3 regions of the Nocardioides sp. Z38_18 genome follow, and region 1 is predicted to be linked to each of the others. Evidence: riboswitches for the same ligand, from Rfam matches in the RefSeq annotation. Region 1 holds a riboswitch; each other region holds the start of a gene.

The links. Region 1 has a riboswitch for cyclic di-AMP ahead of AC4BGC_RS17430 (C40 family peptidase). Riboswitches for the same ligand answer to the same signal wherever they lie in the genome.
Positions count from the first base shown of each region.
Region 2: linked by a shared signal. The riboswitch ahead of AC4BGC_RS04110 (transglycosylase family protein) and the one ahead of AC4BGC_RS17430 (C40 family peptidase) in region 1 are both predicted to bind cyclic di-AMP.
Region 3: linked by a shared signal. The riboswitch ahead of AC4BGC_RS06970 (C40 family peptidase) and the one ahead of AC4BGC_RS17430 (C40 family peptidase) in region 1 are both predicted to bind cyclic di-AMP.

Region 1 covers NZ_JBZAJE010000002.1:1,313,908-1,324,200, reverse strand. Annotated here, with positions in the region: gene AC4BGC_RS17475 (LLM class flavin-dependent oxidoreductase) at 1-68, opposite strand, end outside; gene AC4BGC_RS17470 (antitoxin) at 202-492, shown strand; gene AC4BGC_RS17465 (DinB family protein) at 489-1,232, opposite strand; gene AC4BGC_RS17460 (hypothetical protein) at 1,409-2,395, shown strand; gene AC4BGC_RS17455 (1-acyl-sn-glycerol-3-phosphate acyltransferase) at 2,432-3,013, opposite strand; gene AC4BGC_RS17450 (winged helix-turn-helix transcriptional regulator) at 3,059-3,727, opposite strand; gene AC4BGC_RS17445 (class I SAM-dependent methyltransferase) at 3,881-4,717, shown strand; gene AC4BGC_RS17440 (iron chaperone) at 4,704-5,045, opposite strand; gene AC4BGC_RS17435 (hypothetical protein) at 5,055-5,480, opposite strand; gene AC4BGC_RS17430 (C40 family peptidase) at 5,499-6,260, opposite strand; cyclic di-AMP (ydaO/yuaA leader) riboswitch at 6,263-6,419, opposite strand; gene AC4BGC_RS17425 (pyridoxamine 5'-phosphate oxidase family protein) at 6,534-7,034, opposite strand; gene AC4BGC_RS17420 (hypothetical protein) at 7,179-7,652, shown strand; gene AC4BGC_RS17415 (SDR family NAD(P)-dependent oxidoreductase) at 7,706-8,683, shown strand; gene AC4BGC_RS17410 (hypothetical protein) at 8,732-8,914, shown strand; gene AC4BGC_RS17405 (tocopherol cyclase family protein) at 8,916-9,983, opposite strand; gene AC4BGC_RS17400 (phospholipase D family protein) at 10,097-10,293, shown strand, end outside.
Region 2 covers NZ_JBZAJE010000001.1:852,160-862,452, forward strand. Annotated here, with positions in the region: gene AC4BGC_RS04070 (N-acyl-D-amino-acid deacylase family protein) at 1-1,441, shown strand, start outside; gene AC4BGC_RS04075 (LLM class flavin-dependent oxidoreductase) at 1,460-2,509, opposite strand; gene AC4BGC_RS04080 (hypothetical protein) at 2,590-2,907, opposite strand; gene AC4BGC_RS04085 (FAD-binding oxidoreductase) at 2,904-4,415, opposite strand; gene AC4BGC_RS04090 ((Fe-S)-binding protein) at 4,412-5,842, opposite strand; gene AC4BGC_RS04095 (dihydrofolate reductase family protein) at 5,971-6,543, opposite strand; gene AC4BGC_RS04100 (permease prefix domain 1-containing protein) at 6,627-7,619, opposite strand; gene AC4BGC_RS04105 (PadR family transcriptional regulator) at 7,625-7,948, opposite strand; gene AC4BGC_RS04110 (transglycosylase family protein) at 8,038-8,379, opposite strand; cyclic di-AMP (ydaO/yuaA leader) riboswitch at 8,384-8,531, opposite strand; gene rocD (ornithine--oxo-acid transaminase) at 8,744-9,988, shown strand; gene malQ (4-alpha-glucanotransferase) at 9,981-10,293, shown strand, end outside.
Region 3 covers NZ_JBZAJE010000001.1:1,462,929-1,473,221, forward strand. Annotated here, with positions in the region: gene qcrC (cytochrome bc1 complex diheme cytochrome c subunit) at 1-531, opposite strand, end outside; gene ctaE (aa3-type cytochrome oxidase subunit III) at 555-1,193, opposite strand; gene AC4BGC_RS06940 (cytochrome c oxidase assembly protein) at 1,297-2,193, shown strand; gene AC4BGC_RS06945 (Rv3143 family two-component system response regulator) at 2,195-2,614, shown strand; gene trpD (anthranilate phosphoribosyltransferase) at 2,628-3,656, shown strand; gene AC4BGC_RS06955 (Lrp/AsnC family transcriptional regulator) at 3,690-3,968, opposite strand; gene AC4BGC_RS06960 (DEDD exonuclease domain-containing protein) at 4,000-5,751, opposite strand; gene AC4BGC_RS06965 (hypothetical protein) at 5,886-6,092, shown strand; cyclic di-AMP (ydaO/yuaA leader) riboswitch at 6,220-6,373, shown strand; gene AC4BGC_RS06970 (C40 family peptidase) at 6,386-7,369, shown strand; gene AC4BGC_RS06975 (gluzincin family metallopeptidase) at 7,437-8,636, shown strand; gene AC4BGC_RS06980 (M48 family metallopeptidase) at 8,642-9,904, shown strand; gene AC4BGC_RS06985 (Flp family type IVb pilin) at 10,067-10,270, opposite strand.

The sequences.
Region 1 (10,293 bases):
CGTTCGGCAGTGGCGGCCTCGGGGCTGGGGAAGATCCCGAACTGGAGGTCGTGTCCGTAGTCCGGCATGCGGTGAGCCTAGTTCGCCGAGGGGCCGGCCGAGCCCGGGCGTGCGGGTCGCCGTCCATGGGGGAAGCAGGGTGCCCGTGGCAGTCTTGGAGGCGTGAACACGGGCGTCGCCCGGCCGAACGAGGGGAAACAGATGAGCGACATCAACGAGACCTTGAAGAAGAAGATCGACGAGCTCGACCTCGACCGCCGTCTCAACGACTTCGTGGACCAGGCCGAGACCGTCCTCAAGCGCGCCGTGGCGACCGCCGCCGACTACGCCCACGACCATCGTGACGACGTGGACCGCACCCTGGACAAGATCACCACCCAGATCGACGAGCGCACCGACGGCAAGTACGCCGAGAAGGTCGACCAGGTCCGCGGCCGGCTCGAGCAGGGCCTCACCAAGCTCGCCGAGCGCCGCCCCGACGGCGACCGCTAGCTGCTGCCGGGCTCAGCCAGCCGGGCGAGATCGCGCCGCACGTAGCGCAGGTGGGCCCACTCCTCCTCCAGGATCACCCGCAGGCAGTCACCGACGGTGGGCTGCCAGTCGTCGCCGCCCCAGGGGTTCGCGCGGGGCTCGGCGAGCAGGTCGGCCGTGACGGTGTCCAGGAAGTCGGTCACCAGCTGCTGCCGCTCCGCGCGCACGGCGAGGACCTCCGCGTAGTCGGGTTGCTCGCTGCGGAAGACCGACATGTCGAAGCCCATCTCGCCGGCCCCGGTGAACACCAGGCCGATCTCGTGGAACGGCTGCGGCAGCCCCAGGATCCCGCCCCGGAGCCAGGCGTCGGTCGCCAGGACGAGGTGCCGCAGGGTCTGGGCCAGGGACCACTCGTCCTCGACGTGGGCGTCGACCAGGTCCGGTGGCGTGCTCGCCACGGTCGTCGCCCAGGCGGCCTGCACGGCGACCCAGGCCTCGCGCAGACCCTCGGGTGCCTGCGCGTTCTGCAGCTCGCGCCCCGGGAAGGCCCGGTTGAGTGCGGCGTCCACCAGCGGCACCACGTCGACACCGTTGACGATGAGGCTGCCCATGAACAGGTCGTGGCTGTCGATGTCGAGGCCGTCGACATCGACCCCGCGCATCGTCACCCCGCTGACGTCTGAGAACCGGAAGGTGGCGCCCCTGAGCCGGGCCCTGAGGAAGGTCGCGCGCTCGAACTCGTCGCCGGAGTAGGTCGTCATCGCGCCATCATCACCCCGGTCGGGGACGCCTGACCCCGATCGTGTCCAACTATCAAGAATGAACCCCTTTGACCCGGTTCAGGACCCTAGGCTTCCCCCGCCCTACTTCCCCCGGGGTGACCGCAGTCGGCACCGCCCGGCCGGGCACGCACCGACTGCAGAGAGTGAACCGAATCGTGAGAGTCCCCCGTGTCCACCTGGCCCGTCGAGGATGTCGCACCGGGGTCACCGGCCTGCTCCTGGCGGCGCTCGTCCTCACCGGCTGCGGCGGCCAGGACTCCGGCTCCACGGAGTCCCGGGGCGACGGCGGCAGCACCTCCACCCCGTCACCCGAACCCTCGCCCGAGCTGAAGAAGCTCAACGACGCGTGGGACGACTTCAAGAAGAGTGCCGAACGGCTCCCGGCCAAGGAGCTGACCCTGCCGGAGCTGACGCCGACCAAGGCGTTCTCGGCGCGGGACGTGGGCGTGTTCGCCCGGATGGCCCAGCGGATCACGCTGCGCTCGATCGACCCGGAGCTGAGCTCGATGAGCCCGGGTGCTGCCTTCGACCACGTGCTCGACGGCTCCTTCCCCGCGACGATCGACGACGCGCGGAAACGGTTGCGCAGGAAGGTCCTCGGCTCCTGGGCGCACGAGGCGGTCAACCTGTTCCCCAGGGAGGCCGAGCTCGGCAAGCCGGAGATCATCGACGCCCGCTGGCAGTGGGGTGAGAACAGCGGCACCGACGATGCCGGCAACGCGGCGCCGATCCTGTGGATCGGCCTGCAGACCTTCACGCGGACCCCGGTCACCGTGGCCGGGGAGACCTATCCCATCGTCGTACGGCGCACGGTCCAGGTGCGCGGCTTCCGTCCAGGAGGCGGACCCGCCTGGTGGCCGGCCGTCGACTTCGACAGCTACCCCTTCGGCAACGACGGCTGCTTCCTGGACAAGGGGTCCAGGCTCGTCCCCACGCGCCGCGCGGACCGGTTGCTCGGCGACCTGAAGTACCTCGACGAGTGGCTCTCCCCACAGGCACTGACACCGGGTAGCAAGGTGAGCAAGAAGATCTTCTGGCCCAACTACGTGGCCCTGGACGAGCTGCGCAAGAAGCACTCCCCGGCCGAGCTCCGGGCGATGAACGCGAAGGCGATGAAGTACTGCCAGAGCCCGACCCCGTGACCCGGAGCCCGGCGCAGATCCAGATGAGCGAGCGCGCTACGCCTCGGGCTCCTCGCGCAGCCGCGGCGTGGTGAACGAGTCGGGGCGGATCCCGCGCTTGTCGGCGTAGAACTCGCGGACGAGATCCATGTCGGCGCGCACGTTGCCGCTCGGGGTGAACGTGGGACCCCAGCCCACGGTGCGGGTGGGGGCGTCGAGGAAGGCGAGGGTGATGGGCAGCCCGGTCTGCTCGGCGATCCGGTAGAAGCCGGACTTCCAGTACTCGCCCTTGCCTCGGGTGCCCTCGGCAGCGAGGCCCAGCACGAACGGCTCGTCGCCCTCGGCCTCGCGCAGCAGCGCGTTGATCGTCTCCGCCGGCTGGTCGCGGTCCAGCGGGACCGAGCCGGAGGCGCGCAGCAGGGGACCGAGCGGGCCCCTGAAGAACTCCTGCTTGACCAGCAGCTTGATCTGGAGGTCGTAGTCCCAGCCCAGGAGCAGGGTGATCACCCAGTCCCAGTTGGAGGTGTGCGGGGCACCGACGAGGACCGCCCGCTCCGGAACGGTGCCCACGGTCTTCCAGCCGGCCATCCGCAGCAGCAGGCGGGCGAGGTTGCGGCGAATCAGGAAGCGTCGGTTCACCGCGCGACGATACCGCCCGGACCCACCCGCGCCGTGAACCGAGGGTCAGCGGCTCACCGCGGCGAACCGGCTCTGGCCCACCCAGCGGGGCAGCGAGCGGCGTACGTCGCTGGAGGCCTCGATCGCGAGCAGCCCGGTCCTCATCGCCTGGTCCCAGGACCGGTCTCCGCGCCAGACCTCGGTGAGCGTGCGCAGCGTGGTGCGCACCGAGGCGGCCTGCTCGAACCCGGGGTCGAAGTCGCAGGCGTCCGCCTCGCCGCCGTCGACCATCAGCCACCAGGACCCGACGCGCGGCGGCACGTCGCTGAACCGCAGTCCCACCACGGTCCGCGTGCGCGGCCACTCGTCGATCGCGAGGTTGCGCTTGATGTCCCACATCAGCAGGTGCGGGTCGAGGTCCTGGTCGCCCAGCTCCCCGATCCAGCGCGTGCCCCACATCCCCAGGGCCAGCACCACGTCCATCAGGTCGCGGCCGCTCTCGGTGAGCTCGTACGACGCGTGCGACCCGACCAGCTCCCGGCGGACGATGCCGGCCCGCTCCAGGGTGCGCAGCCGTTTGGAGAGCAGCGCGGGAGACATCCTCGGGTTGCCGCGTCGCAGCTCGTTGAACCGGGTGCTCCCGGCCAACAGCTCGCGGACGACGAGCAGGGTCCACCGCTCGTCGAGGACCTCCATCGCCTTGGCGACCGGACAGAACTGGCCATAGCCGGACATCGGCTGCTCCCTTCACCCGGCCACCAGTAGACGCCCGATCCGGGCCGAGGGCCAGTACAGATCCAGTACCCGTGCCGGTACAGATCCGGAACTGGATCGGCGCCCGCCGCCGACCGAATGTGGAGGTACCGAAAACCACGAGGGAGTACACAGATGAGCAGCCAAACCTCCACCGGAAACGACGTCACGGCCGACGCGGAGCTCAAGGACCGGCTCCGCAGGGTCTGGGCGATGGGGGACTACCCCTCGGTCGCCAGCGAGGTCATCGCCGAGCTCGGTCCGGTCCTGGTCGACGCGGTCGGCCTCGGGCCGGGCGACCGGGTCCTCGACGTGGCCGCCGGGAGCGGCAATGCCTCGGTCCCGGCGGCGAGGGCCGGCGCCGAGGTCGTCGCCAGCGACCTCACCCCCGACCTGCTCGAGGCCGGCCGGGCAGTCGCGGACGCCGACCTGTCCATCGACTGGCAGGAGGCCGACGCCGAGCACCTGCCCTACGAGGACGCGGCCTTCGACGCGGTGATCTCGTGCGTGGGCGTGATGTTCGCCCCGCACCACCAGCAGGCGGCCGACGAGCTGTTGCGGGTGTGCCGCCCCGGCGGCCGGATCGGCCTGGTCAGCTGGACCCCGGAGGGGTTCATCGGCCGGATGTTCGCCACGATGAAGCCCTACGCGCCGCCGCCACCTGCCGGTGCGCAGCCGCCCCCGCTGTGGGGCTCTGAGGACCACCTGCGCGACCTGCTCGGTCAGGGCGTCGACGGTCTCGAGCTCACCCGGCGCACCCTGGCCGTGGACCGGTTCGGGTCCCCCGCCGGTTTCCGCGAGTTCTTCAAGAGCCGCTACGGACCCACGATCGCGGTCTACAAGGCGAACGCCGACGACCCGGAGAGGTGCGCCGCGCTGGATCGCGACCTCGACGAGCTCGCAGAGCGGGCAGGAGCCGGCGCCGGACCGATGGAGTGGGAGTACCTCCTGGCCACCGCTACCCGGCGCTGAGCGAGCGCACCACCCGGGCCACGAGGTCGTGCGGCACCGGCCGGTCGAGCGGGAACTTCAGGGTCCCCTTGCCACCGGCGTACGGCGCGACCTCCTCGGCGAGGTCGGGGTCCTCCGGCACCGGGTAGAGGCTGACGTGGTGCTTCCACCCGGCGTAGTGGACCACCCGGCGCCCGTCGAGCACGACGGTCGGGATGTTGTAGCTGATCGTGTCCTGCGCACCGGGCAGGGCGGCGTGGATGGTCGCCCGGACCGCCTCGAGCACCTCCCTGACCTCGGGCCCGAGGGAGTCGAGGTAATCCTCGACCGTGGTGAACTTCTGGCCCATGGCAGCGACTCAGGGGGGCGGCAGCAGGTCGTTGAGCGCGGTGAGCCAGTCGACCAGCGTGGGGACGGCGCCGTCGCCGACGGCGGTGTCGATGCCGAGGTAGCGCAGGCCGACCAGGGCCAGCGCGATCAGGGAGATCACCATGCCCAGCGACGCCAGCAGGCTTCCGGAGACGCCGCGCCGGCTCGCCTTGGCGAGGCCGATCACCGAGCTGACCAGGCCGAGGGCCCCCAGTCCGACACAGACCGCGAGCATCAGTGAGAAGGGCGTGGCCAGGAAGGCGACCAGCCCGGCGATGAAGCCGACCTCGGCGGCCGCCGAGGTGCGCTCCACCCGGGCCGGTGAGGTCTCGAACAACCCGCCCAGCTCGTCCTCGACCAGCAGGGGCTCCTCAGCGGTGAGGGCCCGGTCGCTCCCGAGATCCTGGGTCGTCATGGACCCAGCGTAGGTCGGTCAGCGCATGCTTCCGGCGAACCAGCTGTTGGAGAAGGGCGTGTCGAAGCGGACCTTCTTGCCCGAGCCGGGTGCGTGCACGATCTGGGGAGTTCCCTGCTTCCACCGCAGGAACATGGCGGTGTGGTAGACCCGGCCGCCGCGGGTGAAGTACAGGAGGTCGCCGGGGCGCATCTTGCTGCGGGCGATGCGGTGTGCGCGGCCGGACTGGGCAGCGGCGGTGCGGGGGATCTTGATGCCGGCCTTGGCGAAGCTGTACTGCATCAGCCCGGAGCAGTCGAAGGAGCCGGGACCGGAGGCACCCCACTTGTAGGGGTCACCGACCTGCTGGACGGCGATCTTCATGGCGCGGTCGACGCGGCTGGCACCCGTGGTCGCCGGCTGGGCGGCCGCGGCCGCCGCAGCGGCCCGCTTCTTGGCCTGGCGCGCCTTCTTGGCCCGGATCTTCTGGGCCCGGACCTTGGCGGCGCGGGCCTTCTTCGCCCGGAGCTTCTTGGCCCGCAGCTCCTTGGCCCGCAGCTTGCGAGCGGTGTTCTTCTTGCCGGCCTTCTTCTTCTTGGCCTTCTTCTTGTGCTTGCGCTCGGCGCTGTGGTCGGCGGTGGCGGTGCCGGGCCCGGACGAGGGGTTCGGCGAGGGGGCCGGAGCGGGGGCGGCCGTGGCGGCGGGTCCGACGAGGGAGAGGCCGATCAGGAGCAGCAGCGACAGGGCCGGGAGCAGCAGGTATCGCGAGAGGGGCTTGTGGAGGGGGGCGTTGCTGGGCACAGGAGTCCTTCCGACGCCTGCGGGGTCAGCTGTCGGGTTGGAGCTGAAAGTGCTCCGTCACAGTCTCGTGACTTCACCCCGAGCCCCGGCCCCCGGAGGAGCCGATGCATGGAACCTGTGGGTCCCCCGCTCCTGCCCCAGGAGTTCGGTTGGACACCCGGGACTGGGCAGGATTCGGCGGTCCCGGGCGGTGTTCGACCGCACAAGACTAATAGGACGCCGGAGCGGGTGTCCGTCATATCACTAATTGATATGATTTTGCTGAGACGTGCCTCAGAGGTCGACGGTGGCGTTCTTCCCCACGTCGGGCTCGTCGCCGGTGACCTTCGACTTCACGAACGCCAGCGCCGTGGCGACCCGGCCTCCGGGGCTGTCCCAGTACTCCGCGGAGTCGGCCTCGACCAGCATCAGCTGCACGTTCTCGGAGTCCTTGCCGTCGGGGAACCACGCCTCGACGACCGGGTTCCACAGCTCGTCGATCTTCGCCCGGTCCCGGTGGAGGCTGGCGTGGCCGGACACCGAGAGCCAGGTGGAGCCGTCGGCGAACGCGAGGTTGACCCGCTTCTCGGCCTTGACGTTCGCGGCCTGCTCGCTGGTGGCGTCGACGAAGAACCACACGTCGCCGCCGTCGGTGACCTCCTGCGGCGTCATCGGGTGGGAGTGCAGCCGACCCTGGTCGGCGACACCGACCGAGGTGAGCATGCAGAAGCGGTCGCCTCGCATGATCTCGACGACCTTGTCCTGCTCGAGGTCGTGACCTTGGTGCTCCGACATGAGGTTCCTCTCGGTGTGTCTGCAGTGGCCTCGCCAAACTAGCCACGCGCACCTAGTACACAAGTCGCCCTGGTGGGTGCCACGCAGGTCCACCCCGGGACAGGCGCTCGTTTGCGTCCGGTCCGGGCCGGGTACTCCGAGCCGATGACACCGCCTCCCGACCCGACGGGGTCCGCCCAGCTGCCCGAGCACCGACGGCCCGAGGGAGTCAGCGACGCCACGGTCTCCGCGCTGGGCAAGTTCTCCGAGGCCCTCGAGGCGGTAGAGGTCGCCCGGGGCCACCTCTACGCGTTCCACCGGCTCTGCGGCACCGCCGACCTCACCCTGGGCGATGCGGTCGAGGAGCTGCGCGAGGCCGGTCACGGCGAGCTGGCCGACCGGGTCGAGAGCGAGCTGGTCGGGCGCAACATCCTCGAGGGCCGGTGGAGCTTCCAGCTCGTGGAGGAGTACGACGAGACCTACTACTCGCCGTTCAAGGACCTCGAGCAGCACGCGCGCGAGGAGCTGGTCCAGGGCCGGCGACACCTGTTCGAGGCGGAGATGAAGGAGGACCGGCGCACCCACGGGGCCCGGCACCACGAACCGCTGCCGCCGGACGACGGCCCCCAGGGCGGCTGACCGCGCACCGATGCGGGGAGGGCGGCGCGCACCGGCTGGCTACGTTGGCGGCCATGACCTTCACCCAGAGCCTGGCCCGCGGCGTGGACACCCTGCTGGACCGCGCGGTCGTCCCGGGATTCACCCGGATCGGCCCGGCGGTGCGGCGCAGGCTGCCCACCTGGCCCGCCGACCCGGCCGCCGGGGCGCTCTCCGGGAAGGTCGCGGCGGTCACCGGCGCGACGTCGGGGCTCGGCATGGCGACCGCCGAGGGGCTCGCCCGGCTGGGCGCGCAGGTGCACCTCGTCGTACGCGACCTCGAGAAGGGCTCCCGGGTCAAGGCCGAGCTGGAGGCCGACGTGCCGGGCGCGCAGGTCGTGGTGGAGCGGTGCGACGTCGCCGACCTCGACGACGTACGCCGCTTCGTCCGCGAGCTCGACCTCGACCGGCTCGACGTGCTGGTCCACAACGCCGGCGCGATGCCGCCCGCACGCACGGAGTCACCGCAGGGTCACGAGCTGACGATGTCGCTGCACGTCCTCGGCCCGGTGCTGATGACCGACCTGCTCCGCCCGGCGCTGTCCGGCCACGACGCCCGGGTCGTGCTGGTGACCTCGGGCGGGATGTACGCCCAGGCGCTGCGGGCCGACGACCCGGAGTACACCGACGGGCCCTACTCGCCCACCACGGCCTACGCCCGCAGCAAGCGGGCCCAGGTCGAGCTGCTCCCGGTGCTTGCCGACTGCTGGGCGCCCCAGGGGATCGGGGTGCACGCCACGCACCCCGGGTGGGCCGACACGCCTGGCGTGGCCGACTCGCTGCCGACCTTCCACAAGCTCACCGGACCGTTGCTGCGCGACGCAGCCGGGGGAGCCGACACGACGCTGTGGCTGGCGGCCGCGCAGCCGCAGCCGCCCGCGGGCCGGCTCTGGCACGACCGCCGACCCCGGCCCACCCACTTCGGCCGGCGCACCCGCACCGCGGACTCCGAGCGGGTCGAGCTGTGGGACTGGGTCGGCGACCAGGCGGGCCTCGAAGAGTCTGACCTCTGACCGGTATGCCTCAGCGATCCGGGGCGGTCAACAGGTTAGGTTGTGCCGATGGACTCCAGCCTGGACGAGGAACTCTCGTCGGCCGAGGCCCGCGGGGCCGAGCTGGTCCGTGCCCACCTGCGTCGGGTGCTCGATGAGGGTCGACGCATCGTGCGGCAGGGAGACCAGCAGATCGAGGTCGTCGAGGTGGCGGCGCTGAGCGAGATCCTCGAGGACGAGACATCCTCCTAGCTCAAGGCTCCGAACGCAGGGGTACGGCGTCGACGTCCTCCGGCGAACCGCCACGCCGCGCGATCTCCGCCTGCGCGCGGTCGATGCCGCCGTGCTCCAGGGCCGCGACCGACGACTCGCCCTCCCAGTGGGGTCGCCCCCACCGCTGGACGCTGACCTTCATCGAGGCCCCGAGGTGCTCGATCGCACCGGCGATGTTGCGGTGCTCGGCCGGGAGCGGGACCGGGAGGACGTGCGCCGCGTCGAGTGCGCCGTACCCCTCCACGTCGACCTGCCACTGGGCACTGCGGCCGCGCAGCAGCCAGCGCTCGTCGGAGACCTCGGCGTGCACGGGCGAGACCACGGGGTCGCCGAGGCGCAGCAGCCGGCCACCGGGCAGGAGCACGACGAGACCGGTGACCCGGGTCCGCAACGGGCCCGCGTTGACGTCGCCACCGGCGAAGGCGACGCACACCTCCGGGTCCTCGAACCCCTGGGCCTGGCCCCACCACCACGAGTCGGGGAAGCCGCCCCGGCCCCAGTTCTTCTCGCCGTAGACCGACCACCCGTCGAGGTCCCAGGTGGTGTCCCCGATGACGGCCCGCCCGTGGGCGGAGCCGCCGAGCAGCCACGGGTGCCAGTACTGGTTCAGGGCCGGCACCGACTGGAACACGCTGGAGCCGCCGACGCTGCGCCGCGACCAGGGGACGGCGTCGGAGACGGTCACGTCCACCAGCGCGTCGGGACCGAGGTCGACCTCGAGGCGGTCCGCGGTCCCCCGGAAGGCGCCGCCGGCGAATGCGCCCAGCCCGGTGGTCGAGGCACGCCCGACCGGGTGCACGGTGGTGCGCAGGAAGCCGGTGGGATGGCTGGCCAGTCCCAGCGTCGACCAGTGGTCCCCGGCGGGGCCGCGGTTCACGCCGTTGAGCGCGATCAGCACCCGGCCCGTGTCCGGGTCGGTGAACCGCCAGAAGTAGCCCTCCATCGCGACGTCGTGCGCCGGCAGCGGATCCCCGAAGGGCAGGTCCGCGCCCGAGGAGCGGTAGGCGGCGAGGCCGCGGCCGAGAACGGCTGCACCGGGAACCTTCATGGAGCAGATGATGCCAGCGCGACCCGGTGCGGTGATGCGGGAGCGACGGCCATCTGGCATGTTGGCCAGATTCGGTCCACGACGGTTCCGGACGCACCGGTCGGGAGGACTGCGTGAGACACACTGACTGGCTGCTGACCAGGTCCGAGCGGGCCAACGCCGACACCGTCCTCGACGACCAGCACCCAGGGGAGGCCGCCTGGTCCGAGGGCAACCTGGTCCGGCCGCTGATCCACGGGGCGACGTACTTCGCTGAGCTGTGCGAGCGGATCGAGGCGACCCGGGCCGGCGACCTGCTGCTGTTCACCGA
Region 2 (10,293 bases), on a different contig from region 1:
CCTGTTCGGGCGGGTGGAGGCGATCCCGCGCCGGCACGTGATCGAGACGCTCGAGACCCACAAGAACTGGAGCAACGCTCGGGAGTACGTCGCGGCCCTGGAGGCCCTGCCGCTCGGTCCCAACCTCGCCGCGTTCATCGGGCACTCCGACCTGCGCGCCGCCGAGATGGGCCTGGACCGGGCCACCCGCGACGACGTGCGGCCGACCGGGTCGGAGCTGACCAACATGGCGGCGCACCTGAAGGAGGCGCTCGACGAGGGCTTCGTCGGGATGTCGGCGCAGGAGCTGATGTTCGACAAGCTCGACGGCGACACCTGTCGCTCGCGCACGCTGCCCTCGACGTACACCAAGGGCCGGGAGCGTCGCCGCCTGAACGCGCTGCTGCGCGAGCGCGGCCGGGTGCTCCAGGGCGGGCCGGACATCACCTCGGTGAAGAGCATCGCCACGATGACGCTGAACACCCTGCCCCTGGGCCGGGGCGGCTCGAAGCGGGGCCGTCGGAACCTCAAGACCAGCCTGCTCTCGGCGGCCGACATCAAGGCCAACCCCGCGCTGGTGCAGATCATGGGGCCGATCGCGGCGATCATGAACTCGCTCGGCGGGGACTTCAGGTGGCAGCACCTGCCGGTCCCGTTCGAGGTGTACGCCGACGGCATCGACCTGGTGATCTTCGAGGAGTTCGGCTCCGGCGCCGCTGCGCTGCACCTGGCCGACGCGGTGGAGCGCAACGCACTGCTCCAGGACGAGGCCTACCGGCGCCAGTTCCGCAAGGACTACGACGCGAAGTTCGGGATGCGGGTCTGGCACCGCGACTTCTTCGACGCCGAGATCGTGGACTGCCCCGACGACACCGTGATCGGCAAGACCTTCGGCCAGGTCGGCCTCGACCGCGGCGGGCTGCACCCCGTGGACGCGTTCCTCGACCTCGTGGTGGAGCACGGCACCAAGGTCCGCTGGCGTACGACGATCTCCAACCACCGGCCGAAGCTGCTGAAGAAGCTCGGCAAGAGCCCCGGTGTGCAGATCGGGTTCTCCGACGCGGGCGCCCACCTGCGCAACATGGCGTTCTACAACTTCGGGCTGCGATTCCTGCGGCACGTCCGGGACGCCGAGCGTGCCGGCCGCCCGTTCATGACGCTGGAGCACGCGGTGCACCGGCTCACCGGCGAGCTGGGGGAGTGGTACTCCATCGACGCGGGTCACCTGCGCGTGGGCGACCGCGCCGACCTCGTGGTGATCGACCCCGCACACCTCGACGAATCGCTCGACGCGTACGCCGAGGCGCCCGTCCCGGCCTACGACAACCTGCCCCGGATGGTGAACCGCAACGACGCCGCCGTGACCGCCGTGCTCGTCAACGGCCGGCACGTGTTCGGCAACGGGGAGGCCGCGGCGAGCCTGGGCCGGGAGCGGACCGGTCAGTTCCTGCGCGCCCGCTGAGGGGCTGGTGAAGGGCTCTCAGGCGAACGCAGGCATCACCCGGTCGTGGATCAGCTGCAGCTGGGTGTCGACGTCGGGCACGCCCTCGACCTCGCGGCCCATCAGCGCCTTGACCAGGGCCTTGTCGGTGATCGCCAGGATCAGGTGGTTGATGCCGGCGGAGGTGATCTCGCTCTTCAGCTTCTGGGCGCACTCCTCGGGGGTCCCGGCGATGGAGAGGCGCTCGGCGATCTCCGGGGTGGTGAGCTCGATGCCCTTAGCCATGTCCCCGGCGCCGATGGCCTCGATGATCGGAGCCATCTCCTCGGGGTCGACGCCGTTGCGGCGCAGCTGGTCGTGCGGCATCGAGGAGGCGTAGAGGCCGACCATGCTGCGGGCCGCGTCCTTGGCCTTGGCGGAGTCCTCGCCGCACGAGAACACCACCCAGGCACCGAGGTCGAGGTCCTGCACGTCCTTGCCGGCACGCTCGGCGCCGATGGCGCAGTGCTCCATCATGTAGTCGTAGGCCTCGCGGGTGTAGCTCAACGCGTGGTGGCACCCGTCGGAGAACTCCGCGGACACCTCGAACGACTTCGGTCCCTTCATGGCGCCCATCTTCACCGGCAGGTGCTCCTGCACCGGGCGCGCGAAGGTGAACAGGCCGGAGTAGTTGAAGAACTCGCCTTCGTGGGTGATCGTCCCGTCATCGAGAAACTTCCGGATCACCTCGACGCCCTCCTTCACGCGGGAGAGCGGCTTGGTCTGCGTCCAGTCGATGCCGTACTGCGCGAGCAGTCCGAAGTTGCCGCTGGAGAGCACCACCTCGGCACGGCCCCCGGTGAGCTCGTCGAGGGTGGCGGCGGCCTGGGCGATCAGCGTCGGCTCGCGCAGCACCACCCCGGACACACTGGGTCCCATCCGGATCTGGGAGGTCTGGGCCGCAGCGGCGGCGAAGAGCAGCCACAGGTCCTTGTGCCAGGTCTCGTCTGCGGCGTACACGGCGTGGAACCCGAGCTCGTCGGCCTTCTTGATCGATGCCAACGACTCCGTGAGCGGGTAGTCGGGGAGCATCACATAGCTGAACTTCATCTCTTCCTCCTTGTGGACATGCACTACTGGGCCTGACTACTGGGGAAGTCGGTCCGAGTCGGTGGGGATGGCGTCTGCCGTCACGGCGAGCCCTCCTGCGCCTCCACCTCGGCGAGCAGCTCCGAGCCGGTGACCACCTTCTCGGCGAAGTGACGGTGCATCCAGGTGAGGTGGTCGCCCCGGCTGTTCATGATCCGCAGCGAGTCCCAGTTGGGGAACTCCTGCTGGAGCACCCAGCGCTCCATCAGTCGTGGGTCGACCTCGTAGACGTGCTCGTGGGTGGTGATCGCGACGTCGGAGACCCGGGTGGGCTCGGGAGGCGCGAACTGCTCGGCGTAGCGGTAGCCGATCGGCCGGTTCGGGGGCCGGTCCTCATCGGCGGGGGACGAGTCGTTCATCGCGGGTCTCCTGACTCGTAGGCCCGGTCGAGGAGGTACTTCCCGGGGTTCATGATGTTGTTCGGGTCCAGCGTCCGTTTCAGGTCGAGCATCACGTCGTACCCCCGGCCGAGCTCGTCGGGGACGAGGTCGACCTCACCTGCGCGGCAGGACCCGTGGCAGGCGCTGATCGAGCCGTTGTGCGCCAGGGAAACGGCGGCGATGTCGCGCTTGGCCTTGGCCCACATCTCCCACGCGCGGTCGTCGAGCTGTTGCTCCCAGATGCCGACGTCGATCTCGGTCAGGTAGTCCACGCCGGTGTTGCCCGAGGTGTAGGCGAACATGCCCCAGTCGTCGAAGACGTCGGTACGACGACGCAGGTCCGCGACGATCTCGTGCCAGGCCTTCGAGACCGACGGCAGGTTCGTGTAGTTGATCGCGGCGTCCTCGCAGTGCCAGCTCATCGGCACCACCTGGCCGGCCTTGGTGCGGCCGTGCAGGGGAGTGGCGTAGCGGTCGTGGCGCGCGGCCCAGTCGCCCTCGGAGATCTCGTCGCCGAGGTAGCGCGCCCCATGCTCCTTCGCGATCCGGAAGAGCCGCTTGCCTGCGGGGCGCACCTCGTCCTCGTAGCCGTACATCACTGCGCACACCAGGGCGCGCACGTCGCCGGGCTGGGGGATGTAGGCCTCGTCGTCGCGGCGCAGGTAGGCGACCTTCCACTCGTCGAAGAGCACGGCGCCGGCGAAGGTCGCCACCCCTGCGCGGGCCAGCGCCCCGACGCACCGGTAGGCGTCGTCGTAGTTGTCGAACGCCCAGAACGGGGAGAGCTCCGCCTCCGGCTTGGGGAACAGCTTGAGGGTGGCTTCGGTGGCGATCCCGAGCGTGCCCTGGTGGCCCATGAACAGGTGCTTGAGCTGGTAGCCGCTGGAGGACTTGGTGACCTTGTGGCCGATGCCGTCCCCGACGTGCATCACCTCCCCGGTGGGCAGGACGTGGTCGAAGCTGAGCACCAGGTCGCGGGTGTGCCCGTAGCGCGAGCCGATCAACGACCACCCGCTGGTGCCGATCCGGCCACCGACCAGGGAGCAGGGGTACGACGCCGGGTCGTCGGGGTAGAACAAGCCGTGCCTCGCCAGCTCCTCGTTGAGCTTGAGCATGTTGATGCCGGTGCCGACGGTCACCGTGCGGTTCTCGAGATCGAGCTCGGTGATCGCGTTCATCCGCTTGACGTCGACCACGATCCCGCCGTGCAGGGGGACGGCGCCGTCGGTCAGGCCGGTGCCGCCGTCGCGGGGCACCACCGGCACGCGCAGGTCGTTGGCGATGCGTACGACGCCCGCGACCTCCGCGGTGCTCGTGGGCAGCACGGCGAGGTCGGGCAACCGCTCGGCCCAGCGGTGCACCGGGAACGGCGCCGGCACCCGCGCCCGGTTGTAGCGGTCGGGCTTGGAGGTGAGGATCTGCTCGTCACGCAGGACGGTGCGCAGCGCGGTGACCAGCTCGTCGAGACGCTCCACCGCGATGGTCATGACGCCCCGTCCCCGTCCCCGTCGAGTGTCCCGTCGAGTGTCCGGTCGACCGGCCCGTGGACCGTGCCGTCGGTGGAGCCGCCGACGGTGATGCCCAGCGACTCCGCGAGCAGCTCGTGGATGTCGACGACGTCGATGTTCGCTGCCTGCCCGGCCTCGGTCAGTGGCCGCTCTGACCAGGGGCAGGCGCTGACCAGGGTGTCCACCTCGAGGGCCGCTGCCTTCTCGACCCGGCCGGCCGAGATGGCCGCGGTGAGCTCGGGCTTCTCCACGGGGAGCCCGCCACCTCCGCCCGAGCAGTAGGACCACTGGGTCACCCGGTCGACGTCGGTGAAGTCGAGGCCCGGGATCGACCGGAGCACCTCCCGCGGCTCCTTCCAGATGCCCTTGCGCTTGTTGAGCCGACAGGGGTCGTGGTAGGTGATCGCCCGCTCGATCGGCACCGACGGCGTCAACCTGCCCTCCCGGATCAGCTCCGCGAACAGCTCCACGACGAGCACGACCTCGATGTCGAAGTCGGCCCCGAAGTACTTCGGGTAGTCCTCGGTGAACGAGATGTAGTCGTGCGGGTCGAGCACGAGCACCCGCCGGGTGCCGGTGGCGTGCCAGTTGTCCAGGTTGTGCTGGGCGAACCGCTTCGCCTGGTCGACGTACCCCATCTCGGCGGCGGGGCCGCCGCAGCACCACTGCTCGCCCATCAGCCCGAACTCGTACCCCGCCTGCTGCAGGATCTGGGCGACCGCGCGTGGCACCGAGGTGCGGTAGAAGGCCGCCTCGCAGTCCACGAACAGCACCGTCTCGCCACCGATCGGGAGGGCGAGGCCCTCGGACCAGTCCCGGACGTGCTCCTGGCTGACCGGGGTCTCGCCCAGACTCGACACACCCAGCACGGGTTCGTGGGTGAGCTCGTCGGTGCGTGCGTTCCACGACTTCCACCCCGGCTGGTGCACGCCGCTCTCCACGGCGAACGCGCGCACGGCCTTGACCACGTCGACCGTGCGGGTGCGGAAGCGGTAGAAGTCGCCGGTGAACAAGGTGTTGGGGCAGCGCAGCTCGCAGGCACCGCACTGGGTGCAGTTCACGTAGTCGGAGGCGACCTCCTCGATGGTCATCTCGCCCTTGTCCATCGCCACGACGTTGGCGTGGAAGGCGGTGGGGGTCCACGACTCGTTGCGGGTCACCTGAGTGACCGGGCAGACCTCGCGGCAGAACTTGTGGCCCGAGGAGAAGCAGTTGTAGGACGCGTTGCGCCACTGCTCGGTGAACTCCTCGGTGGGGGTTGGCTCGAGGGGGAGGAGGTGCTCGCGGGCGATCTCCTCCGGGATCACCTCGAGCTCGGCGGGGTTGTCGCGCATTCCGGGGGTGAAGGGCGCGGCGAGCGGGTCAGGAACAGGATCCGACGGACCGTGCCGGTCGAGCTGCGTCATGCGAGCCTCCTGCGGACTGTGTGATGTGGGTCACAGTCATGGCAAGATAAGACCGTAGAGAGCCCGGCACAAGGGAGCGCACGCGGGAGCGGGGCAGCAGTCAGCCGGCGTTCAGCCGGGGGTCACGTTCACCTGACGACGTCGTAGACCAGCTTCTGGATGCCGTTGCGGTAGGACTCGCTCTCGGCCAGCGACAGCAGCTGCTTGTCCTTGTCGGCGGTGCTGAACAGCCGCTTCCCGGCGCCGAGCAGGACCGGGAAGACCAGCAGGTGGTAGCGGTCGACCAGGCCGGCGTCGGCCAGGCTGGCGCCGAGCTTCGCGCTGCCGTGGATGCTGATCGGGCCGCCGTCGGTCTCCTTGACCGCGGCGACGTCGTCGGTCGAGCGCAGGATGGTGGTCTCGCCCCAGTTGGTGACCAGGTCCTCCTCGCGCAGGGTGGTGGACACGACGTACTTCGGCATCGCGTTGTACTGCGGGAAGTAGTCCAGCGAGGGCCACACCGGCGCGAACGCCTCGTAGCTGACCCGGCCCATCATCATCGCCGCGGCCTCGTCCTGCTCGCGGCCCTTGATCTCGTAGGCCTCGTCCACGTGCTCGATGTCGCGGAAGGTCCAGCCGGTGTTGCGGTAGCCCTCCTCGCCTCCGGGCGCCTCCATCACGCCGTCGAGGGAGATGAAGGCGGTGACGAAGATCTGGCGCACGATTTCCTCCTGAGCGGTGTCTGATGCCTGACTACACGACGAAGCGCGAGTCGTCGACAGTCAGACCGGCAGAAGTCGCGGAACTAAGCGGCGACGCTCAGCTCCCTTCGCGTCTTGATCCAGCCGTCGATGCTGTCCCACACCCAGATCCCGAGGGCCCCGACCACGACTCCGGCATTGACCAGGCCGGGGTCGAACTCGGGCCAGCTGCTCTGGACCTCGGCGACCATCGCCGGGTTCAGCAGCCGGTCGGTGGCCGCGAGGTAGACGAACGGGGCCGCGAAGACGGCGCCCAGCACGACGTTGACGGTCGCGAGCGCCGGGGACCAGCCGGAGAGGCGGTACTTCAGGACCTCGAAGACGGCCTCGGCAGCGAGGAGCACGAAGATCAACGGGAGCCAGAAGGTCCACAGGTCGGGATCGAGCACGGGGATGTCGTCGCCGATGTGCGACCCGAAGTGCTGCCAGACCAGTGCGGCTCCGAGGAGCCCGATCCACACCAGGGTGGAGACCAGCTCACCCAACGAGCCGTGCGCTCCGCGGGGGAGCTCGGGCAGCTGCTCGGGCTCCCAGTCGACCTTCATCGTGTCGCGCAGGTCGTCGGTCGAGATGCCTCGTTCGGTGAGCACGAAGGCCAGGGTGACCCAGAAGAAGACGTGCAGGGCGACAGTGAGGGACACCCAGACGGTTTCGCCGATGACCCCGCCGATGGAGCTGCCGTCGATGGTCGCGATGACCGCGATGACGACCGCCACGACGGGGACGATCGAGGAGAGCAGTGGCTTGAGCACCCGTACGTAGGCCGGGTAGAGCTCCGGCCCGATCAGGTACAGCCGCCTCCCGGTGTAGCCGGCCGTCAGCCGGTCAGGGTCGCCGAGCTCCTCGAGTGCGGCGTACTCCGCCCGGCTCGCCGGCAGTCCCGAGGTGAGCTGCAGCGACTCCACCCGGTCGGTGATGCTCGCGCGCAGCTCCTCGGCCACGTCGGCGCGCTGGTCCTCGGGCAGGGTGCGGGTGACGGCGTGGACGTACCTCTCGGTGAGGTCGGAACGCCCGGGGGACTGGTCCTGGGTCTGCATCTGGGTCACCTCAGCTTCTCGATCGATGTGTGCAGGGCCTGCCACTCGTCGAGTAGGTCCTGCAGCAGGGCCTCTCCCTCCGCGCTGACCCGGTAGAACTTGCGCGGCCGCGACTCCTCGGTGTTCCACTCACTGGTGAGCAGTCCCTGCTTCTCGAGGCGTCGCAGCAGCGGGTACAGCGTGTTCCCGTCCACCCCGAACCCCGCCTCGGCGAGGGACTCCAGCAGGGCATAGCCGTACGTCGGACGCCGCAGCGTCGCGAGTGCGGCCATCACCACGGTGCCGCGGCGCAGCTCCTGCAGGTGTGCGGCGAGGACGTCGTCTGGCATGTGCTGAACATTAGTGTGTCTCACACACCATTGTCCAGAGCGCTACACCAGACGACGTACTGACGATCGATCGAGCCGGTCCCGCCGGCTCAGCGCACCCCGATGCGCTTGGAGCAGGACGGCCAGGCGCGCCAGCCCTGGTTGTTCTTGATCCGCTTGGCGACGCGGACCTGCTGGCGCTTGGTGGCCTTGTGGGCGTTGGAGGCGTACTTCTTGCCGCCGTGCCCGCGCCAGGTGCGCGGGCTGATCTGGAGCCCGCCGTAGTAGCCGTTGCCGGTGTTGACGTGCCAGCGGCCGCCGGACTCGCACTTGGCCAGCCGGGTCCAGGTCTTCATCGTGGCGGCCTCGGCCGGCGCGACCAGGCTTCCCCCGATGAGGATGGCGGTGGTGAACGCGACCAGGAGGGTCGCTGAGAGCGTGCGCATGCGCATGGGTGGTTCCTCCGTGCGCCTGCGAGGTTAGCTGTCGGGTTCGGGCTGAAGGTGCCCGGCCAAAGGTGATGGCTTCACCCCAGAGGGTCGTGTCTCCACGACCCGGGAAAGTGGGTTCCCCGCTCTTGTCCGCTGATTGGTAGAGGGCCCTCCGCGCGGACAGGACTCGGCGACGACGGGGGCGTCCCGGTCCTCCGGGACGCGTCACCTTAGGCGCAGCCTCCTGAGGCGGGCAAGCCCACGGGGCGATCGGCGTTTCGGCAGTCTCCGAGCCACCCGTACAGTTCGAAGCGACCAAGAAGACTGTGCGAAGCGACCAGAAAGTCAGCCGCCGCCCGGGTGCGGCGCGACGCGAAGGGACCCGATGACGAACCTCAGCCGTGGGAAGACCGCACCAGCACCGCAGACCGAGGAGCACCTGCACCTCGCAGACCGCTTCGTCGCGCACAACTACTACCCCCTCCAGGTCGTGCTGGCCGAGGCGGAGGGTTCCTGGGTGACCGATGTCGACGGGCGCCGCTACCTCGACTGCCTGGCCGGTTACTCCGCGCTGAACTTCGGCCACCGCCACCCCGGCCTGATCCAGGCGGCGCGTGACCAGCTCGACCGGGTGACCCTGACCAGCCGGGCCTTCCACAACGACCAGCTCGGGCCGTTCTGCCGCGACCTCGCCGCTCTGGCCGGAATGGACCGGGTGCTGCCGATGAACACCGGCGCCGAGGCCGTGGAGACCGCGATCAAGGTCGCGCGCAAGTGGGGCTACGACCTCAAGGGGCTGCCCGCGAACCAGGCCAACATCGTCGTCGCCGGCGACAACTTCCACGGGCGCACCACCACGATCGTCAGCTTCTCCACCGACCCGCTGGCGCGGGAGGGCTTCGGCCCGTTCACCCCTGGCTTCCGGGTCGTCCCGTACGGCGACGCCGCCGCGATGCGCGACGCGATCGACGCCGAGACGGTCGCCGTGCTGATCGAGCCGATCCAGGGTGAGGCGGGCGTGATCATCCCCCCGGCCGGTTACCTGCAGGCCGTCCGGGACATGTGCACCGAGCTCGACGTGCTCTTCATCGCCGACGAGATCCAGTCCGGTCTCGGCCGCACCGGCACCACCTTCGCCTGCGAGGTCGAGGGCGTGGTCCCGGACATGTACGTGCTCGGCAAGGCTCTCGGCGGCGGGATCATTCCCGTCTCTGCGGTCGTCTCCTCCGACGAGGTCCTCGGTGTGCTCCACCCCGGCAACCACGGGTCCACCTTCGGCGGCAACCCGCTGGGAGCCGCCGTCGGCCACGCCGTGGTCAAGCTGCTCGAGACCGGCGAGATCCAGGAGCGCGTGCGCGAGCTGGCGGTGGTCCTCGAGACGGGCCTGGAGAAGCTGGTCGGCGACGGGATCGTCGCGGTGCGCACCCGGGGCCTGTGGGCCGGGGTCGACATCGAGCCCGGGCTGATGAGCGGCCGGGAGACCTCCGAGCGAATGCTGGCCAAGGGCGTGCTCGTCAAGGACACCCACGGGTCGACGATCCGGCTGGCGCCGCCGCTGACGATCGAGACCGAAGAGCTCGAGTGGATGATCGACCAGCTGCGCGATGTGGTGACCGAGGCCCATGGCTGACCTCCTCGACCCTGCTCTCAACGGGGGTCTCGCTCGGGGTCCGCTCGGGGTACGCCGGGCCGGAGTGCTGCTCCACATCACCTCGCTGACCTCGGGTGACCTCGGGCCGCAGGCCTACCGGTTCGTGGACTTCCTCGCCGCCGCAGGCTGCACGGTCTGGCAGGTGCTCCCGCTCGTGCCGACGCACCAGGGGGACGGCTCGCCGTACAACGCGATCTCGGCGATGGCCGGCAACCCCGACCTGCTCAGCCCCGAGCTGCGCGAGGAGCGCGGCCTGGTCTCGCCGGGCTCGATGACCGCCGAGC
Region 3 (10,293 bases), on a different contig from region 1:
GCAGTTGGTGCGGAAGAACTCGCCGCCGCGCACGATGTCCTCGTTGCTGGCGTCGTTCGGGTCGTAGTCGGCCTTGTTCGGCACGTCGGGACCCGGGGCGAGGGAGGCGACGTAAGCGGAGAGCGCCTCGATCTCGTCCTCGTCGTAGACCGGGGGCTTGCGCAGGGCCTGGGTGCCGGGCTGGGACATCGGCATCCGGCCGGTGCCGACCTGGAAGTCGACCGCGGCCGCGCCCACGCCCACGAGGGTGGGGCCGTACTGGTTGCCCTTGACCGTGGGAACGCCCTCGGCGTTCTTACCGTGACAAGAAGCACAACCGACCAGGAAGAGAGCGCGGCCCTTGGCCACCATCTCCTCGTCGGCGGCCTTCGTCTGGGCCGTCGCGGGGGAGAGCGCGGCGTACATGCCGCCGGTGAGCAGCAGGCCGAGCACCAGCACCAGGGGGGCGGCGAGCCGGGAGCGGCGACCGACGGAGAGTCGGCCGGCGATCCGGTGAAGCAACCCGTTGCTGGGTTTCTTGAAGAGTGGCACCTGTGGGTCCTTTGTGGTCAGTGCTACTTGATCAGGTAGACGGTCGCGAACAGGGCGATCCACACCACATCGACGAAGTGCCAGTAGTAGGACACGACGATCGCGGTGACAGCCTGCTCGTGGGTGAACTTGCGTGCGATGAGGGTGCGGCCGAGCACGAACAGGAACGCGATCAGTCCGCCGAGGACGTGGATGCCGTGGAAGCCCGTTGCGAGGTAGAACACGGTGCCGTACGCCGAGTCCTGGATGGTGAGGCCCTTGTGGACCAGCTCGGCGTACTCGAAGGCCTGCCCGGCGATGAAGATCGCGCCCATGATGTAGGTCAGGGCGAACCACTCGCGCAGGCCCCAGAGCTTGACCTGGAGGAGCTTGCCGGTGCGGCCCACGACGCCGTCCTCGGCCTTGAACACGCCGAGCTGGCAGGTCACCGAGGACAGCACCAGGATCAGGGTGTTCACGGTGGAGAACGGCACGGCGAGCTCCACCGTGTTCTGGGCCCACAGCTCAGGACTCACCGACCTGATCGTGAAGTAGGCCGCGAACAGCGCCGCGAAGAACATGAGCTCGCTCGCGAGCCACACGATGGTGCCTACGGCAACCATGCTCGGACGGTCGTCGTGAGCATGGAGCCGGGATGCTGGGATAGCCGTTGCGTTCGCCACGTCGTCATTATTGCCCGACGGTTCCGAGACAGCACCCCTACCCCCGGTGTTTCGCTGCGATCTTGGTTCTGCTGCGTGCGCAGGCACCGCCTAACCTGTGGGAGTGCCGCCCTTTTCCTTCTCGGCCGTCTTCACCCAGTGGGGACTGCCGCCGATCCTGTTCGTGCTCGTCGTCTGGGCCACTGGTCTGTACCTGCTCGGCGTGTACCGCCTGCACCAGCGCGGTGACCGGTGGCCGATCGGACGCACCCTGGCGTTCGTCGGCGGCGGGATGGGGTCGTTCCTGTTCGCCGCCAGCTCCGGTATCGCGGCGTACGACACCACGCTGCTGAGCGTGCACATGGTCCAGCACATGATCCTGTCGATGCTGGTGCCGGTGTTCTGCGCACTGGGCGCACCGGTGACCCTCGCGCTGCGGACCATGCCCCCGCGGCCGCGCCGTCTGCTCCTGAGCCTGCTGCACTCGCGCTTCGCCCGGGTGCTCACCTTCGCGCCGATCGCGTTCGCGCTCTACGTGCTCAGCCCGTGGGCGCTGTACTTCACCGGCTGGTACACCGCGACGCTGAACTCCGACCTGCTGCACGAGTTCATGCACCTGCACCTGGTGGCGACCGGGGCGCTGTTCTTCACGCCCATCCTGGGCGTCGACCCCGTCCCCGGGCGCGTGGCCTACCCGTTCCGGATGCTGACGCTGATGCTGTCGCTTCCCTTCCACGCCTTCCTCGGCGTCACGATCATGGGCCAGACCCAGCTGATCGGGGGAGACTGGTACCCCAAGCTGGGCGAGACGCTGTCGTGGCTCCCGGACCCCCGCGACGACCAGCACCTGGCCGGCGGCATCCTGTGGGCCTCGGGCGACCTGATCGCGCTGATCCTGTTCGGTGTGCTCTTCGCCCAGTGGGTGCGTTCGTCCATCCAGGAGGGGAAGCGGGAGGACCGGCGGCTGGACCGCCTGGAGCGGCTCCAATCCACCTCCTCCGCCGCCGAGTCCAACCGGTAGCATCGTCCGCGTGACCAGCCAGCCCGCGCCCTTGAAGGTGCTCGTCTACAGCGACGACCGCGACACTCGCCAGCAGGTGATCCTGGCCCTCGGCAAGCGTCCCCACCCCGACCTCCCTCAGCTGGAGTACGTCGAGGTGGCCACCGAGCCGGTCGTCATCCAGCAGATGGATGCCGGCGGGATCGACCTGGTGATCCTGGACGGCGAGGCGGTCCCCGCAGGCGGGCTCGGCATCGCCCGCCAGCTCAAGGAGGAGATCTACGAATGTCCTCCGGTCCTGGTGCTCACCGGCCGGGTGCAGGACAACTGGCTCGCGACCTGGTCGCGCGCCGAGGGCGCCGTCGCCCACCCGCTCGACCCCATCGAGCTCGCCGAGGCCGTGACCCGGCTGCTGCGCTCGCGGGTCGCGGCGCAGGCGTGACGGTCACCCGCTGATGGGCGCGATCACGTGGCCCGAGGTGCTCGGGTCACTGGTCGGGGGCGCCGACCTGAGCTCCGAGCAGACGGCGTGGGCGATGGGGGAGATCCTCTCCGGCCAGGCGACGCCGGTACAGATCGCGGGGTTCGCCGTGGCGCTGCGCGCCAAGGGCGAGACCGTCGATGAGCTGCAGGGACTCGTGGACGCGATGTACGTGCACGCGACGCCCCTGTTCGTGCCCGGACGCGTCCTGGACGTGGTCGGCACCGGGGGAGACCGCTCCTTCTCGGTGAACATCTCCACGATGTCGGCGATCGTGGCAGCGGGAGCAGGAGCCCCGGTCGTCAAGCACGGCAACCGCTCCGCCTCGAGCAAGGCGGGCAGCGCGGACGTGCTCGAGCAGCTCGGCATCCGCCTCGACCTCTCGGCCGACGAGGTCGCCCGCGTCGGAGCCGACGCCGGCATCACCTTCTGCTTCGCAGCGGCCTTCCACCCGGCACTGCGGCACGCCGCGACGGCTCGCAGCCAGCTCGGCATCGGCACCACCTTCAACTTCCTGGGCCCGATCGCGAACCCCGCGAAGCCCGAGGCACAGGCCATCGGGTGCGCCGACCGGGCGATGGCCCCGGTGATGGCGGGCGTGTTCGCCCGTCGCGGCGTGGACGCCTGGGTCTTCCGGGGCGACGACGGGCTGGACGAGCTCACCACGACCACCACGTCGAGCGTGTGGGCCGTCGAGGGGGGCGAGGTGGTCGAGCACACGCTGGACCCCGCCGAGCTCGGGATCCCCCGTGGCACCGCCGAGGGGCTGCGCGGCCAGGACGCGGTGTACAACGCCGGCGTGGTCCGCCGCGTGCTGGCGGGAGATACCGGCCCCGTCCGGGACGCCGTCCTGCTCAACGCCGGCGCCGCGCTCGCGGTGCACGCGGCGCAGGACGGATCGCTGGAGGAACGGCTCCTGGTGGGCATCGAGCGCGCCCGCGAGGCGATCGACTCCGGATCGGCTCAGGCCACCCTCGACCGCTGGGTCGCAGCGACCAGCTGACCGGCGCCCAGGCGTGCGTGCGGGCCCTAGATATCAGTCGAGCCCGAGGGAGAACGCAGACTCCAGGTCGTGGCGCGAGTAGCTGCGGAACGCGATGTGGGTCTCGGTCTCCATCACGCCGGGGACCTTGTTGATCTGGTCGGCCACCACGCGGGCGACGTCCTCGTGGTCGGTGACGCGCACGAGCGTGATCAGGTCGATCTGGCCGGTGACGCTGTAGACCTCACTGACCCCGGCCAGTGCCGCGATGGCCTCCGCGACCTCGGGGATGCGGGCGACGTCGGCCTTCACGAAGACGATGGCGGTGATCATGGGCCCAAGGTATCCCGTCGGGGCTCACGGTTCAGGGCTGGTGGACCGTGGCGAGGCTGCGGCGCTCGTCGAAGGGCTCCAGCGAGGCACGTGAGGTCTCCACGGCGTCGTGCAGGGCCAGGTGGCGGGTGGCGCCGCGGACCGGGCAGGTCCACTCGCCCTCGACGTGCACCAGGCGTACGCCGGGCTGCTCGAGCCAGCGCAGGATCTGCTCGGACTCCTCCGCGCTCGCCGACGGGGTCGGCCCGGGGCCGCCGAGCACGGTCTCGGCAGACCCGCGCAGCTGCGTGACCCACTCGCCGGCATGGGCATCGGCCGGGATCACCCCGGCAGCGGCCAGCCTGCCGTGGCGCACGACGTGCACCGCCCACCGGTGGTCGTCCTCGCGGCGCGCGGCCACGAGCTCGGCGCACGAGGACAGGGAACCCAGGCGCTGGGTGCGTGCGGCCGCCCTGAGGAACGCGGAGAGCCGGTCGCGATGGACTCCGGCCTCCTCGAACCTCTCGTCCTCGGCGAGGCGGTTCATCCGCGCCGTGAGCGAGTCCACCACTTCGTCGGCGCGGTGCAGCAGGTTCTCGCGCACCCGGGTGACGAGGTCGGCGTAGTGGTCCATCGAGATGCTGCCGTCGCACGGGGACAGGCACCGGCCCATCTCCGCCAGCACGCAGGCGGAGCGCGTCGGGGTGATCGGCAGGCGGTCGCTGCACTGCCGGATCGGGAAGGCCTCGTGCAGCGCGGACAGGCACTTCTCCGCGACCCGGCGCGAGCTGAACGGACCGAGGTAGTCGGCGCCGTCCTCGGCGATCTTGCGGACCAGTGAGAGCCGGGGCCACGGCTCCACGGTCAGCTTGAGCCAGTGCACCTTCTCCGGGTGCCGGCTGCGGCGGTTGTAGCGGGGCTTGTGGGCGGCGATCAGGCGCAGCTCGCGCACGCGGGCCTCGAGCGGGGTGGCGCACTCGATCCCGGTCACCGACGCCGACAGGTTGACCATCTCGCCCATCCGCGAGCGGCTCTCCGAGGCGGTGAAGTAGGAGCGCACCCGGGTGCGGAGGTCTCGTGAGGTGCCCACGTAGAGCACCCGCTCCTGCTCGTCGCGGAACAGGTAGACGCCGGGGGAGTGCGGCAGGTGCTCGGCGAGGTGGCGCTTGCGGCGTACGGCGGGACTGACCCGCGAGGTGTAGGTGGAGAGCTCCTCGAGCGTGTGCACGCCCAGCCCGCCGAGGCGCTCCATCAAGCCGTGCAGCACGTCGACGGTCGCCCGGGCGTCGGAGAGGGCCCGGTGGTTGGGGGTGGTCGTGGACCCGAACGCCACCGCGAGCGAGCTCAGCTTGCAGTTGGGGGCGTCGTCACGGGTGATCACGCGGCGGGCGAGCCGCGCCGTGTCGAGGACCTCGAACCCCGGCCAGGGGTGCCCCTGAGCGGCGGCGAAGTGCTTGAGGAAGCCGATGTCGAAGGGCGCGTTGTGGGCCACGAGGACGCTGCCCTGGGCGAACTCGAGGAAGGCGGGCAACGCCGACTCGATCGGAGGGGAGGAAGCCACCATCGAGTTGGTGATGCCGGTGAGCACGGCGATGAAGGGCGGGATCTGCGTGTGCGGGTTGACCAGTGTCTGGAACTCGCCGAGGACCTCGCCGCCGCGCACCTTGACCGCGCCGATCTCGGTGATCATCGCCCCGCCTCGCACCGAGGCGCCGGTGGTCTCGAGGTCCACCACGCAGAAGGTGACATCACGCAGGGGGCGCCCCAGCTCGTCGAAGCTCATCTGTGCGGACCACTTGCTCACGTGGACGACGCTAGGCAGCCGCACCGACAAAAGCCGCCAGGCAGGGCCGTGGACGTGGCGAAAGCAACACTGTCGGTGGCAGGTGGTGGAGTCCGGGTATCACTTCCCCAGCACCACCCCCGAGGAGCCCACAGATGAGCGTTCACATCGACTGCGACACCTGCCTGGTGCGTGGCCTGTCCTGCCACGACTGCGTGGTGACGGTCCTGCTCGGGCCGCCTCCCGAGCTCAGCTTCGACAGCGAGGAGCAGGAGGCTCTGGGCGTTCTCGCCCAGTCAGGACTGGTGCCGCCGCTGCGGATGGTGACACCGATGTCGGGCCCCGAGGTGGAGTCCGCGTGAACATGAACACAGCCCCTTGCGCCCCTCGCCGAGTTGGCCACCGTGCGGTTTCGTGCTTAGTGTGTTGAACCTAGGGCCCTCGGACCAGCACACCGACCAGGTGAGCTCGGGGGCCGCGCCGAGTCTGAATCAGTCACTCCCGAGTGTCTGTGCCGGAGCCGGGGACCCACGTTACTTGGGGTGAATCCGGCCAACGCGTCACTGAGGTGTCGCGGAGGCTGGTAGGGCGTCTTTGGGCCCGAATCCGTCAGCTGACCTGGTAGGCGTACAGACAAAGAGGAGACCGACCGATCTTGCTCGACGGCCGGAAAAAAACCCATGCCCGAATTGCCGCGGCGGTCACGACCACGGCACTGACCACCCTCGGACTCGGCGTCGTCGCGCCAGCGCCTGCCGCAGCCGCTCCGAACGGCATCGAAGCCGTGCAGGCGAGGGTCGACCGACTCTCGGACCGCGCCGAGGCCGCCGAGAAGCGGCACGACGCCGCCAGGTCGACCCTGGTGAAGAAGCGCACGACGCTCGCGCGGGTCCGTGCCGACATCCGCCACCATCGCCAGGTGCTGGACAGCCTGCGCGCCCAGGTGGCCAGCACGGTCTCCAGCGATTCGGTGAGTGCCGCCGGCGCCTCGATCCCGGCCAAGGACCTCTCGCGCAGCGCCGACGTGCTGCTGTCCAACGTCACCTTGACCACCGAGGAGGCGGGAGCCAGCGCACAGGCCCTGGCCGACTCGAACATCAAGCTGGCGCAGCTCCACGAGCGCCGGGTGGCCGTGCGCGGCCAGGTCGACGCCCAGGCGGGCCGCGAGAAGGCGCTGCTGGAGCGCAAGCGGAGCGAGGACGCGCGGGTGGCGAACGCCAACGCGCACCTGAAGCGGCTGGAGGCGCAGGCCGAGGCTGCCCGGGTCAAGGCCGCGGCCGAGCGGCTCAAGCGTCTCGGCGGCCCGGTGCTGGCCTACGCGAAGTCGAAGATCGGCAACTCCTACGTCTACGGCGCTGCCGGGCCGTCGTCCTTCGACTGCTCCGGCCTGACCATGATGGCCTGGGCGCAGGCGGGTGTGAGCCTGCCGCACAGCTCCTCGGCGCAGTACAATTCGGGAACCCGTGTCTCCGAGAGCGAGCTGCAGCCAGGTGATCTCGTCTTCTACTACAGCCCGATCAGCCACGTCGGCATCTACATCGGCGACGGCCAGATCGTGAACGCGCTGAACCCCGGTTCCGGGGTCAAGATCTCCGGCCTGCACGACATGCCCTACGTCGGCGCGGTCCGCCCTGGCTGACCGACCCGCCCGCAGAGCCGCTCGCCCTTTCGGGGCGGGCGGCTTCCTGCTTGTTGCGGGGCTGCTCGTGGCCCTGCTCGCCGGGGTGCTGGCCGGGTGCGACCGCGAGGTCGACGTGGCGCCGCCCAAGGCGCCCCCCGGGGCCGAGGCCCGCGATCCCGGGACCGCCCAGGCGGCTCTGGACGCGCTCGTCGCAGCCGTGCGCGAGCAGGACCGGGCAGCCGCGGGGGCCGTGGCCGCGCCCGGCGCCCGGGAGCTCCTGGAGGGGATCCTCCAGAACTCGGTCGACCTCCGGATCGGTGAGCTGTCGATGCGCTACGTCGAGGAAGCGGCACCGCTCGACGGGAAGGAGCAGGCGCGCTTCGGCGAGGGCTCCTGGCGCGGCACCGTCCAGCTCGCCTATCGCTACGACGGCCTCGACGAGTCGACCGCCAACCACGAGACCAGCGTGGTGTTCGTCCCGCGCCCCGACGGCGCCGCGATCGCGTCGATGGGCGGGGAGAACGACCGGAGTCCGCTGTGGCTGGCGGAGCGGCTGAGCGTCGTACGCACGCCGCAGTCGTTGCTGGCCGTGGCCGGTGACTCGGCGGGGCGCTATCCCGCCCTGGTCACCACCGCGCTGCGCCAGGTCCGGCAGGTGCTCCCGCAGTGGCGTGGTCCGCTGCTGGTGGAGGTTCCCCGCAGCAGGGCCCAGCTGGACCGGGCGCTGTCGGCGGAGTCCGGCAAGTACGACAACATCGCCGCCGTGACCACCACGGCCGACGGCTCGCTGCGTCCCGGAGCGCCGGTGCGGGTCTTCGTGAACCCGGGCGTCTTCGAGAAGCTGCAGGACCGGGGCGCACAGGTGGTGATGACCCACGAGGCCACCCACGTCGCGACCGACGCCACGTTCACCTCGATGCCCACCTGGCTCCTGGAGGGCTTCGCCGACTACGTCGCGCTCGAAGGTGTGGGCGTGCCGGTGGACGTGGCCGCCGGCCAGATCCTGGCCAAGGTCCGCAAGGAGGGGGCGCCTCGTGACCTGCCCAGCACCGAGGACCTCGACCCCACGGCGGCGGGACTCGGCGCCACCTACGAGGAGGCCTGGCTGGCCTGCCGCTTCCTGGCGCGCGAGTACGGCGCGGACCGCCTGCTCGCCTTCTACGAGGCGGTCGGCTCCGGCGCCTCGACGCAGGAGGCGTTCCGCACCCGGGTCGGCACCACGCAGCGAGAGTTCGTGATGCGCTGGCGCAGTGACCTGGTCCGCCTTGCCGGGGTGGCAGGCTGAGCGACGTGCCCCCCGGACAGCGACCCAGCGTGCGGCTGTGCCTGGGCCTCATCGGTGGATCAGTGCTGGTCCTGGTCGTGCTGGGCGTGCTGTTCGTCCCGTGGTCGTGGCTCCCGGGTGGCGAGCTGGTCGAGGTGCGGGGGAGCGAGGTGTTCTCCGCGGCGCACCTGCGCCGGGCCGAGGCCTACGCCACCGCGCAGCGTCACCTCAGCTGGGCAGCGCTGGCGGTGCAGCTCGTGCTGGCCCTGGTCCTGGGGCTGACCCCCCTGGGCGCGCGGCTGACGCGGCGCCTGCCGCGACCGTGGTGGCTGCGCGTCGCGCTGGCCACCTTCGTCCTGGTGCTGGTGGGCGAGGTGGCCGTGTCGCCGTTCTCGGTCGCCATCCGGCGCAACGCGCTCGAGGAGGGTCTCACCCGCCAGTCGCTGGCGGGCTGGCTTCGCGACCAGGGCACCTCGCTCCTGGTCGACTGGGTGCTCGCCGCCGTGGTGGTGCTGCTCGTCGTCGGCACCGCGAGACGCTCACCGCGGCACTGGCCCGCCTGGACCGCCCTGGCCGGTGCGGTGCTCACGGTGTTCGGCTCCTGGGTGTACCCGGTGGTGGTGGAGCCGCTGTTCAACAACTTCACCTCGCTGCCCGACGGCAAGCTGCGCTCCGAGGTGATGGCGCTGGCGCGCAAGGAGAAGGTGCCGGTCTCCGACGTGCTCGTGGCAGACGCGTCCCGGCGTACGACGACCCTGAACGCCTATGTCTCGGGTCTGGGGAACACCAAGCGCGTCGTGCTCTACGACAACCTGGTCGACGACGTCCCCCGGCGCGAGGCACTCTCGGTCGTGGCCCACGAGCTCGGCCACGCCCGCAACCACGACGTGCTCCTCGGCACGAGCCTGGGCGCCACCGGCGTGGTCGCGGCCAGCGGACTTCTCGGCCTGCTGCTCGGCCGTCGGCGCCTCCTCGCACGGGCCGGCGTCGAGGGAGCCGGCCAGCCGGAGGTGGCCGCGCTGCTGCTGGCGCTGGTCGCGGTCGGGTCGCTGCTGGTGAGCCCGGTCGAGAACACGATCAGCAGGGCGATGGAGGCGCGTGCGGATCGTGCCGCCCTGGAGGCGACAGGCGACGAGGCCGGGTTCGAGCAGATGCAGCTGCGGCTGGCCCGTCGCTCCCTGAGCGACGACGACCCACCGAAGCTGAGCCAGTTCTGGTTCGGCAGCCACCCGACCACCCTGCAGCGCCTGGGACTGGCCCGGGCACTGGAGCGGCAGAGGACGGGATGACCCGGCCCGTCACCCGGGGGTGACGGGCCAGGCTTCCCGCTCGCGGCTACCACCCCCGGTGCCGCGGACGTGCTGCTCAGACACGCCCGCCGGGGAGCCGCGGCGTGCCTGCACTGGTTCAGCGCAGGAGGTTCAGGTGGTTGGATCCGTGCCCGAGGCGGATCAGCAGGCGGTACCGGAAGTGGTGCCGCTGTTCTTGAAGCTCTTGCAGGTGCCCTGGAAGGCCGTCTTGATCACGCCGCCGAAGGCGAAGACGATGACCACGACGAGCGCGGCGATGCCGGCGACCAGCAGGCCGTACTCGACGGCGGAGGCGCCGTCCTGGCCGCGGCGCCGGGACTGGATGCTTCGAATGAGGTCGAGCATGGGTTTCTTCTCTCTTAGCGGGG